4 regions of the Delftia sp. DT-2 genome follow, and region 4 is predicted to be linked to each of the others. Evidence: predicted binding sites of a transcription regulator. Region 4 holds the regulator's gene; each other region holds the start of a gene.
What was found. The regulator LexA, encoded in region 4, represses DNA repair genes until DNA is damaged. The targets are predictions, from matches to a motif close to ACTGTATNNNNATACAGT.
Positions count from the first base shown of each region.

Region 1: the regulator LexA is predicted to act here: its motif matches at 1,254-1,271, upstream of PO605_RS12555 (DNA topoisomerase IV subunit B).
Region 2: the regulator LexA is predicted to act here: its motif matches at 891-908, upstream of PO605_RS22950 (putative DNA modification/repair radical SAM protein).
Region 3: the regulator LexA is predicted to act here: its motif matches at 1,016-1,033, upstream of PO605_RS08205 (LexA family protein).

Region 1 is NZ_JAQOTI010000006.1:219,617-221,819, reverse strand. It holds gene PO605_RS12555 (DNA topoisomerase IV subunit B) at 1-1,220, opposite strand, end outside; gene PO605_RS12550 (MFS transporter) at 1,391-2,203, shown strand, end outside.
Region 2 is NZ_JAQOTI010000013.1:101,362-103,564, reverse strand. It holds gene PO605_RS22950 (putative DNA modification/repair radical SAM protein) at 1-889, opposite strand, end outside; gene PO605_RS22945 (SWIM zinc finger family protein) at 1,373-2,203, shown strand, end outside.
Region 3 is NZ_JAQOTI010000004.1:206,031-208,233, reverse strand. It holds gene PO605_RS08210 (Y-family DNA polymerase) at 1-549, opposite strand, end outside; gene PO605_RS08205 (LexA family protein) at 557-1,000, opposite strand; gene PO605_RS08200 (SurA N-terminal domain-containing protein) at 1,307-2,203, shown strand, end outside.
Region 4 is NZ_JAQOTI010000005.1:70,083-72,285, reverse strand. It holds gene PO605_RS09775 (hypothetical protein) at 1-297, opposite strand, end outside; gene lexA (transcriptional repressor LexA) at 460-1,134, opposite strand; gene PO605_RS09765 (asparaginase) at 1,233-2,203, shown strand, end outside.

The DNA.
Region 1 (2,203 bases), on a different contig from region 4:
TTGCGCTTTTCGACCTTCTGGCCCGCCTTCTGGCGGGTCTGGGCGGCCTTGATGGCGATCTCGGCCAGCTTGCGGCCCCATTCCACATGCTCGTTGAGCCACAGCTCCAGCGCAGGGCGAACGTAGCCGCTGACCAGGCGCACGGCATCGCGCGAGTTCAGGCGCTCCTTGATCTGGCCCTGGAACTGCGGGTCCAGCACCTTGGCATTGAGCACGTAGCTGGCGCGCGCGAAGACGTCGTCAGGCATGAGCTTGACGCCCTTGGGCAGCAGCGAATGCATCTCGATGAAGGCCTTGACCGCCTGGAACAGGCCGTCGCGCAGGCCGCTGTCGTGCGTGCCGCCGGCCGTGGTGGGGATCAGGTTGACATAGCTTTCGCGCAGCGGCGCGCCATCCTCGGTGAAGGCCACACACCAGGCGGCGCCCTCGCCTTCGGCAAAGCTGTCGTGGTTGCGGTCGGCAAAGCCCTCGCCTTCGAACAGGGGGATGACGGCCTCGCCATGCAGGCTTTGCTGCAGATAGTCGCGCAGGCCGCCCTTGAACTGCCAGGTCTGAGTGTCGCGCGTCTTCTCGTTGACCAGGGTCACCGACACGCCGGGCATGAGCACGGCCTTGCTGCGCAGCAGATGCATCAGCTCGCCCATGGGCAGCTGGGAGGATTCGAAGTAGCGGGCATCGGGCCACACGCGCACGGTCGTGCCCTGCTTGCGCTCGCCCGCGGCCAGCGGCCGCGATTGCAGGGGCTCGACCACGTCGCCGCCCGAGAAGGCGATGGTGGCCACCTTGCCCTCGCGGTGGATGCAGGCCTCAAGGCGCGTGGCCAGCGCATTCGTGACCGAGACGCCCACGCCATGCAGGCCGCCCGAGAAGCTGTAGGCGCCGCCCTTGCCCTTGTCGAACTTGCCGCCCGCATGCAGGCGGGTGAAGACCAGCTCCACCACGGGCGCCTTTTCCTCGGGGTGCATGCCGAAGGGGATGCCCCGGCCGTCGTCCTCGACGCTGTAGGAGCCGTCGGAATGCAGGGTGAAGCGGATTTTCTTGCCGAAGCCGGCCAGCGCCTCGTCGGCCGCGTTGTCGATCACCTCCTGCAGCACATGCAGGGGGTTGTCGGTGCGCGTGTACATGCCGGGACGCTGCTTGACGGGCTCCAGGCCCTTGAGCACGCGTATCGAGCCTTCGGAGTATTCGCTGGCGGAAGTGGGAGATGGTTTGACTGCCATGGGGGCGGATTGTAGTGCGCGGCCCGGCTCAGTGCTGGATACATTCACAGTCATTGACATTGACTATCCCGAAAAGGCCAGTGCCGCCAAGGGCTACGAAGTGCCGCGCTGGCGCATGGGCGACCCACGCGTCGCAGCGCAAAACCCGGAGTTTCGCTAAAGTTTGCCGCATGCACAAAAACAACCAACCCATGTCCATGGTGCAGATACTGCTGTGCGGGGGCGCAGTCGTGACGCTGTCCATGGGAATCCGGCACGGCTTCGGCCTGTGGCTGCAGCCCATCACCCAGGAGATGGGCTGGACGCGCGAGTCCTTCGCGCTGGCCATTGCCATCCAGAACCTATCCTGGGGCGTGCTCGGCATCTTCGGCGGCATGCTGGCCGACCGCTTCGGCGCCTTCCGCGTGCTCCTGGTGGGCGCGCTGCTGTATGCGCTGGGCCTGGCCGGCATGGCCATGGCGCCCACGACAACCTGGTTCGCCCTGACGGCCGGCGTGGTGATAGGTGCAGCCCAGGCCGGCACCACCTATGCCGTGATCTACGGCGTGCTGGGCCGCCAGATTCCCGTGGCGCGGCGCAGCTGGGCCATGGGCGTGACGGCGGCGGCGGGCTCCTTCGGCCAGTTCTTCATGGTGCCCGTGGAAGGCAGCCTGATCTCGAACTTCGGCTGGTCCAACGCCCTGCTGCTGCTGTCGCTGTGCGCCCTGATGATCATTCCGCTGGCCTTCGGCCTGCGCGAGCCGGGCTTCACGGCCGGCAATACCCGACCCGTGCGCGACCAGAGCGCGGGCCAGGCCGTCGCCGAAGCGCTGCGCACGCCCAGCTTCGTGCTGCTGACGGCCGGCTACTTCGTCTGCGGCTTCCAGGTGATGTTCATCGGCGTGCACATGCCCAGCTACCTCAAGGACTACGGCCTGGCACCGCAGGTGGCCAGCATCTCGCTGGCGCTGGTGGGGCTGTTCAACATCGTTGGCACCTACGTG
Region 2 (2,203 bases), on a different contig from region 4:
CGGCCTGGTAGAGCCGGTGCTCGCGCATGAGGGGCGGCGCCTGCGGCGGCAGATCGCGCGAGGCATCGGGAATGGGGCTGAAGGCCGAGTAGTACACGCGGCGCAGGCCGTAGCCCGCATACAGCGTGTGGCTGGATTCGAGGATGTCGGCATCGGTTGCGCGGTCGGCGCCCACGATCATCTGCGTGCTCTGCCCGCCCGGCGCAAAGCGCGGCACGGCGGCGCGCTGCGCGGGCGCGCCGGGCAGGGACTGCGCCTGGCGCTGCTCGCGCGTGGCCGCGCGCCAGGCCTGCACATGCCGGTCCACGCCCTGCATGGCCTGGCGTATGCGCCGGCCGTCCTTTTCAGGCGCGAACTGCGCCAGGCCGCTGGCCGTGGGCAGTTCCACATTGATGCTCAGGCGGTCGGCATGGCGGCCTGCCTGGGCCAGCAATTCAGGGGCGGCATCCGGGATGGTCTTCAGATGGATGTAGCCGCGAAAGTCATGCTCCTCGCGCAGGCGGCGGGCCACTTCCACCAACTGCTCCATGGTGTAGTCGCTGGAACGGATGATGCCGCTGGACAGGAACAGCCCCTCGATGCAGTTGCGCCGGTAGAAGTCCAGCGTCAGCTGCACCACCTCGGCCACCGTGAAGCGGGCGCGCTGCACGTTGGAGCTCTTGCGGTTGATGCAGTAGCGGCAGTCGAAGATGCAGACATTGGTCAGCAGGATCTTGAGCAGCGAGATGCAGCGCCCGTCGGGCGCATAGCTGTGGCAGATGCCCATGCCGGTGACCGAGCCCATGCCCTTGCCGTCCAGCGAGTCGCGCCCCTGCGATCCGCTGGAGGCGCAGCTGGCGTCGTACTTGGCGGCGTCGGCGAGGATGAAAAGTTTGCGTTGCAGCTCCATGGCTGTATGAATATACAGTATATTTGCCTGGCACATCCGGTTTTTCGAGAGCCCATCCCCCAGCCAGGGTCTGGTCCGGCCTTGCCTGGCTCCGGTTTGAACGCACTGTCGGCTATCGCAATGGCCAGCGGATTGCAATGGTTGCCAGTGCAATGGAATGAAACCGTTTTCAGTGCGGAATGAGTGCTTGCTTTCAATGGGTGGCGATGTGCATCGCAGGAAATGGTGAATGCGTGTTTCCTGCGTCTTTTTTTAATGCCTGAAGGCTGGTACGGCTTGGTGCCATCAATGCATGCGCTGATATAGCGCAGCTGGCTGCGCGCCATGGGGTTCCCGGTTCATGGGAGAGAGGTTTGACGTTGTTGTGATTTGTTTCAAATTGCCGATAACTATTGCTGATAGGCTTTCGGGCTTGCCGGGCGCGGTCGTTTTTTCTTCATTCAATGCGCCTGGCGATGACAAACACTTGGAGAGGGAGCTTCGGTGTCGCGTGTATTAGGAACAGAGAGCGAAGTGCTGGCGCTATCGCCGGACGCTTCCTCCAGCAAGGCCGCCAAGGGACTGCAATCGCCCGCCAAATGGCCCGCCATGGGCGCCAACGATGTGGCGGTGTGGGGCGAGTGCCAGGGCAGCGGCAGCAAGCCCTACCAGACCCAGGTGGACCTGTCGGGACCCTCCTTCAAATGCTCTTGCCCCAGCCGCAAGTTCCCCTGCAAGCATGGGCTGGCGCTGATGCTGATGCGTGCGGGCGGCCAGGTCACCGAGGGCGGCGATCCACCGGCCTGGGTGCAGACCTGGCTGGACAGCCGCCAGGAAAAGGCCGAGAAGAAGGAGGCCAAGGCTGCCGCTGCGGCGGCCGAGCCGCCACCCGATCCCGAGGTTGCGGCCGGGCAGCAGGCCAGGCGCGAAGACAAGCGCTGGGACAAGGTCGAGGCGGGCCTGCAGGAACTGTCGCTGTGGATGCAGGACATGGTGCGCGCGGGCCTGGCCAACCAGGCCGGCGACTCCCAGATGCGCCAGCGCTGGAACACCATGGCCGCGCGCATGGTCGATGCGCAGGCCACGGGCATGGCGGCACGCATCAAGGACTGCCGGGATCTGGTGGACAGCCACCGCGACTGGCCGCGCGACATGCTGGTGCAGCTGGGCCACTGGCAGCTGATCATTGACGCCGTGCGCCGCCGCGAATCGCTGAGCCCCGAGGTCAAGGCCGACGTGATGGCCGCGCTGGGCTGGCCCATGGACAAGGCCGAGGTGCAGGCCAGGGGCCAGCTGGTCGAGGACGAGTGGCTGGTGGCCGGCCTGCGCATGATC
Region 3 (2,203 bases), on a different contig from region 4:
GCTTTCCAGTAACGACTGCAGCTGTGCCGGTGAAAGCTCGGTGAGGTTGCAAACCTGGGCCAGTGAGGCAGGGTAGCTGCCAGGCCGGCGCTCCGCGTCCTTGGCCACATGGTTTGCCAGCTTTGCGAGGGTCTTTGTCGGACCGATGCCGATGCAAGTGGGGATGCCGACGCCGCGCAGAATTCGGTCACGTATGGCCCAGGATCGGCGCGTCACGTCGCTCACGCCGGCCAGGCCTATGAAGCACTCATCGATGCTGTAAATCTCCTGCTCTGGCCCGAGGCCGGCCGCGAGGGACATCATGCGGTCGCTCATGTCACCGTACAGCACGAAATTTGCGGACAGGGCGACAAGGCCCTGGTGGATGCGGTGCTTGATCTGGAAGAAGGGCTCGCCCATCTTGATGCCCAGAGCCTTGGCTTCTTCGGATCGAGCGATGGCACAGCCGTCGTTGTTGCTGAGCACAATCACTGGCAGGCCCTTGAGCGCTGGTCTAAACACGCGCTCGCAGCTCACGTAGAAATTGTTGCCGTCAAGCAGGGCAAACATGGTCAGCTCACAAAGCGCGGAATGATTTGACGGCGCAGACGACAACACCCCAAATCTCAAGCTGCTGGCCTTCTTTTGCCCGGATGTCGGGATACGTGGGGTTCTCTGGACGCAGCATCACCTGGTCGAACCTGCTCCACAGCCGCTTGCATGTGAAATCTCCATCGACCTCTGCAACAACAATATCCCCGTGCTGCGGCCGCAGATACTTGTCCACCACCAGCAGATCACCGTCAAAGATCCCCGCGCCGGTCATCGAGTCGCCGCGGACCCGAAGCAAGAATGTGCACTGGGGGTGCTTGACCATCAGCTTGGCCAAGTCGAGGCGGGCGCAGGTGTAGTCCTCCGCAGGGCTGGGAAAGCCCGCGCGTACCGGGCTGCCGGGAGCAGGCAGCGACGTTGAGGGCATGAATGCCGCAACCGGGCTTGTGGGGGTGATGATGTGGGGCATGGTCGAATTCCTTGTGCTGTATAAATATACAGTAACCATGCTTTCCCTCAAGCCAGCGTGATCCCTTGCCGTGGCGTATATGACCCAGCGAAGCAAGGGGCGGACGCCTCATGTAAGTAGAATGGTGCGCTTCCGCCTCTATTAGTTGGTGGGGCGAAGTAGGTGAGCGCTGTAAGCTATTGATTTGTAATGGTGGAATTTTCCCTTACAAGGCGTAGGTCGGCGGTTCGACCCCGTCAGCACCCACCAAGAACAAAAGGCGAACGAAAGTTCGCCTTTTCTATTTCTGCCACTGAAAGACAGACCATGTTCGAATCCATCCGCAAGCATTCCAAGTTCGTGATGATCTTGTTGTTCTTGCTGATCATTCCCTCGTTCATCTTCGTGGGGGTCAACCAGAACTACTTCACCGAATCCAGCGTGATCGTCGCGCGTGTGGATGGACATGAGATCAAACAGGCCGACTGGGAGAACGCGCACCGCATGGAAAGCGACCGCCTGCGCGCCGAGAACCCCAACGTCGACCCCAAGCTGCTGGATTCGCCGCAGGCGCGCTACGCCACGCTGGAGAAGATGGTGCGTGACCAGGTGCTGGCCGCTGCCGTGCAGAAGATGCACCTGGCCGCATCCGATGCACAGCTGGTGCGCACGCTGCAGGAAATCCCCGCGATTGCCGCGCTCAAGAAGCCGGATGGCTCCATGGATGCCGAAGCCTACCGCGCCCTGGTCGGATCGCAGGGCCTGACGCCTGAGGGCTTCGAGGCCAATCTGCGCCGCGAACTGTCCATGAACCAGGTGATGGGTGGCGTCACGGGCACGGCCTTTGCGACCGACGCCCAGGTCAAGCAGGCCATCGATGCGCTGTACCAGCGCCGCGAAGTGCAGGTGGCACGCTTCGAAGCCAGCGCCTACGCCAGCAAGGTCCAGCCCACCGAGGCCGACCTCAAGGCCTACTACGACGCCCACACCAGCCAGTTCCAGCAACTGGAGCAGGCCAAGGTGGAATACCTGCTGCTGGATGTGCCCAGCATCGAGGCCGGCATCACGCTGAGCGAAGACGATGTGCGTTCCTACTACAACCAGAACGCCGAGCGCCTGGCCGGTCCCGAGGAGCGCCGCGCCAGCCACATCCTGATCAACGCATCCAAGGATGCCCCCGCGGCAGAGCAGGAGAAGGCCAAGGCCAAGGCCGAGGAACTGCTG
Region 4 (2,203 bases):
GATGATGCGCAGACCCGAAGGCAGGGCCTGATCTGCCGGAAGGGAGGGCAGTTCGGGTTGCAGGGGCAGCAGCAGCTGCGCATCCCTGTGTTCTGGCAGCCGTGCTGACTTGCTGCGCCGTTGCTGGCTGCGGCGGCGGGCCTTGCTGAAGGACAGGATGGTCGCCTGCTCGGATTGCACAGGCGATTCGGGCTGGATGGTGCGCATGGCGGGCTCCATGGCGGCGGCGGGCAGGCGAATGCCCTGTGCCAGGCGCAGGAAGGACAGAGAAGACAGTGTTGGCAGAGCGAATCCCATGTGACGACTCCTGTTGGCGTATTTCAAAGAGGCATGGACACAGGCAGGATTGCGGTTTGCGGGCAAAGCTCCGCCCAGGGCGAAGCTGCAAGGCTTCGCGCCTACCACCTGGGCGGTGCATGAAATAGGGGGGGGCAACCCGTGCAGGGCTGCCCGTCCGGCTTACATGGACATGCTGTTGCGGATCAGCCCCACGGCCAGGCCTTCAATGGCAAAGGCCTCTTCGGGAGCGACGCGGATCACCGGGTAATCGGGGTTTTCCGGCAGGAGCTCCACGCCCTGCGTGGTGCGGCGCAGGCGCTTGACGGTGACTTCATCTCCCAGGCGTGCCACGACGATCTGCCCGTTGCGGGCTTCATGCGCGGACTGCACGGCCAGCAGATCGCCGTCCATGATGCCCGCGTCGCGCATGGACATGCCGCGCACGCGCAGCAGATAGTCCGGGCGGACCTGGAACAGGCTGGGTTCGACGGAATAGGTCTGGTCGATATGTTCCTGGGCGAGAATGGGCGAGCCCGCCGCAACGCGGCCCACCAGCGGCAGCATCAGCGGCGCCAGGGCCGACAGCGGCAGCCCGAAGCTGGTGCCGCGTGCGGCATTGATGTTGCGCACGGTGTCGGTACGCAGGCGAATGCCGCGGGAGGTGCCGCTGACCAGTTCGATCACGCCTTTGCGGGCCAGGGCCTGCAGATGTTCCTCTGCTGCGTTGGCGGACTTGAAGCCCAGCGTGTTGGCGATTTCCGCGCGGGTGGGGGGCGCGCCCGTGCGGGAGATGGCGGCCTGGATCAGGTCCAGGATCTGTTGCTGGCGGGCGGTGAGCTTGGGATGGTCGAGCATGGCGTGCGTCCGGTCCTTGAATTCAGATGGCAGGCAGAGAAGTCATCTGATGATTTATACAGTATCTGTATTTTTAACCAGTTTTCCAAGAGGTGCAAGTGGGGCAGTCAAAGTTGGTGATTCTTGGCACGGGCGGCACCATCGCCGGCCGGGCGGATTCGCAGTCGCAGGCAGTGGGATACAAGGCCGGACAGATCACGGTGCAGTCGCTGCTCGATGCCGTGCCGGATCTGGAGCAGCAGGCGCTGGGGCCTGTGCAGACGCAGCAGATCGCGCAGGTGGACAGCAAGGATATGGACTGGCCCGTGTGGCGCGCGTTGCTGCGTGCCTGCACGCAGGCGCTGGAGGATGCGGACACACGCGCCGTGGTGATCACGCATGGAACGGACACGCTGGAAGAGACGGCCTGGCTGCTGCACAGCCTGCTGCCTGCCGCCAAGCCCATAGTGCTCACTTGCGCCATGCGCCCGGCCACGGCCCTGCTGGCCGACGGACCGCAGAATCTGCGCGATGCCGTGACCGTGGCCGCCAGCGGCGGGCGCAGCGGTGTGTGGGTGGTGGCCGGCGGCGAAGTACATGCGGCGGCCCAGGTGCAAAAAGTCCACCCTTACCGACTGCAGGCCATGCGCTCCATGGAAGGTGGCCCGCAGGCCCTGGTGGAGGAAGGGCGCGTGCGCTGGCTGGTGCATGATGCGCCGGTCACGCCGGTCACGCCGGTCACGCCGGTTGCCCCCGTTGCGCGGATGGTGACTTCCGCTCCCGCTCTGTCTGACCTGCTGGCGCTGGATGAGCTGCCCTGGGTCGAGGTGGTGTTCAGCAGTGCCCTGGCGCGTGCCTGCGGCGTGGATGCGCTGGTGGCCGCAGGCGTGCGCGGCATCGTGGTGGCCGGCACGGGCAATGCGACCGTTCACGAAAGCATGGAAGCGGCCTTGCTGCGTGCGCGCGACAAAGGCGTCTGGATCTGGCGGGGCACGCGCTGCGCCGAAGGCCTGCCCGTTGCCTCGGGGCTTGGCACGGACCCCGCAGAGGCCGATCTGGTCCAACTGCCCGTGGCCAAGGCGCGGATTGC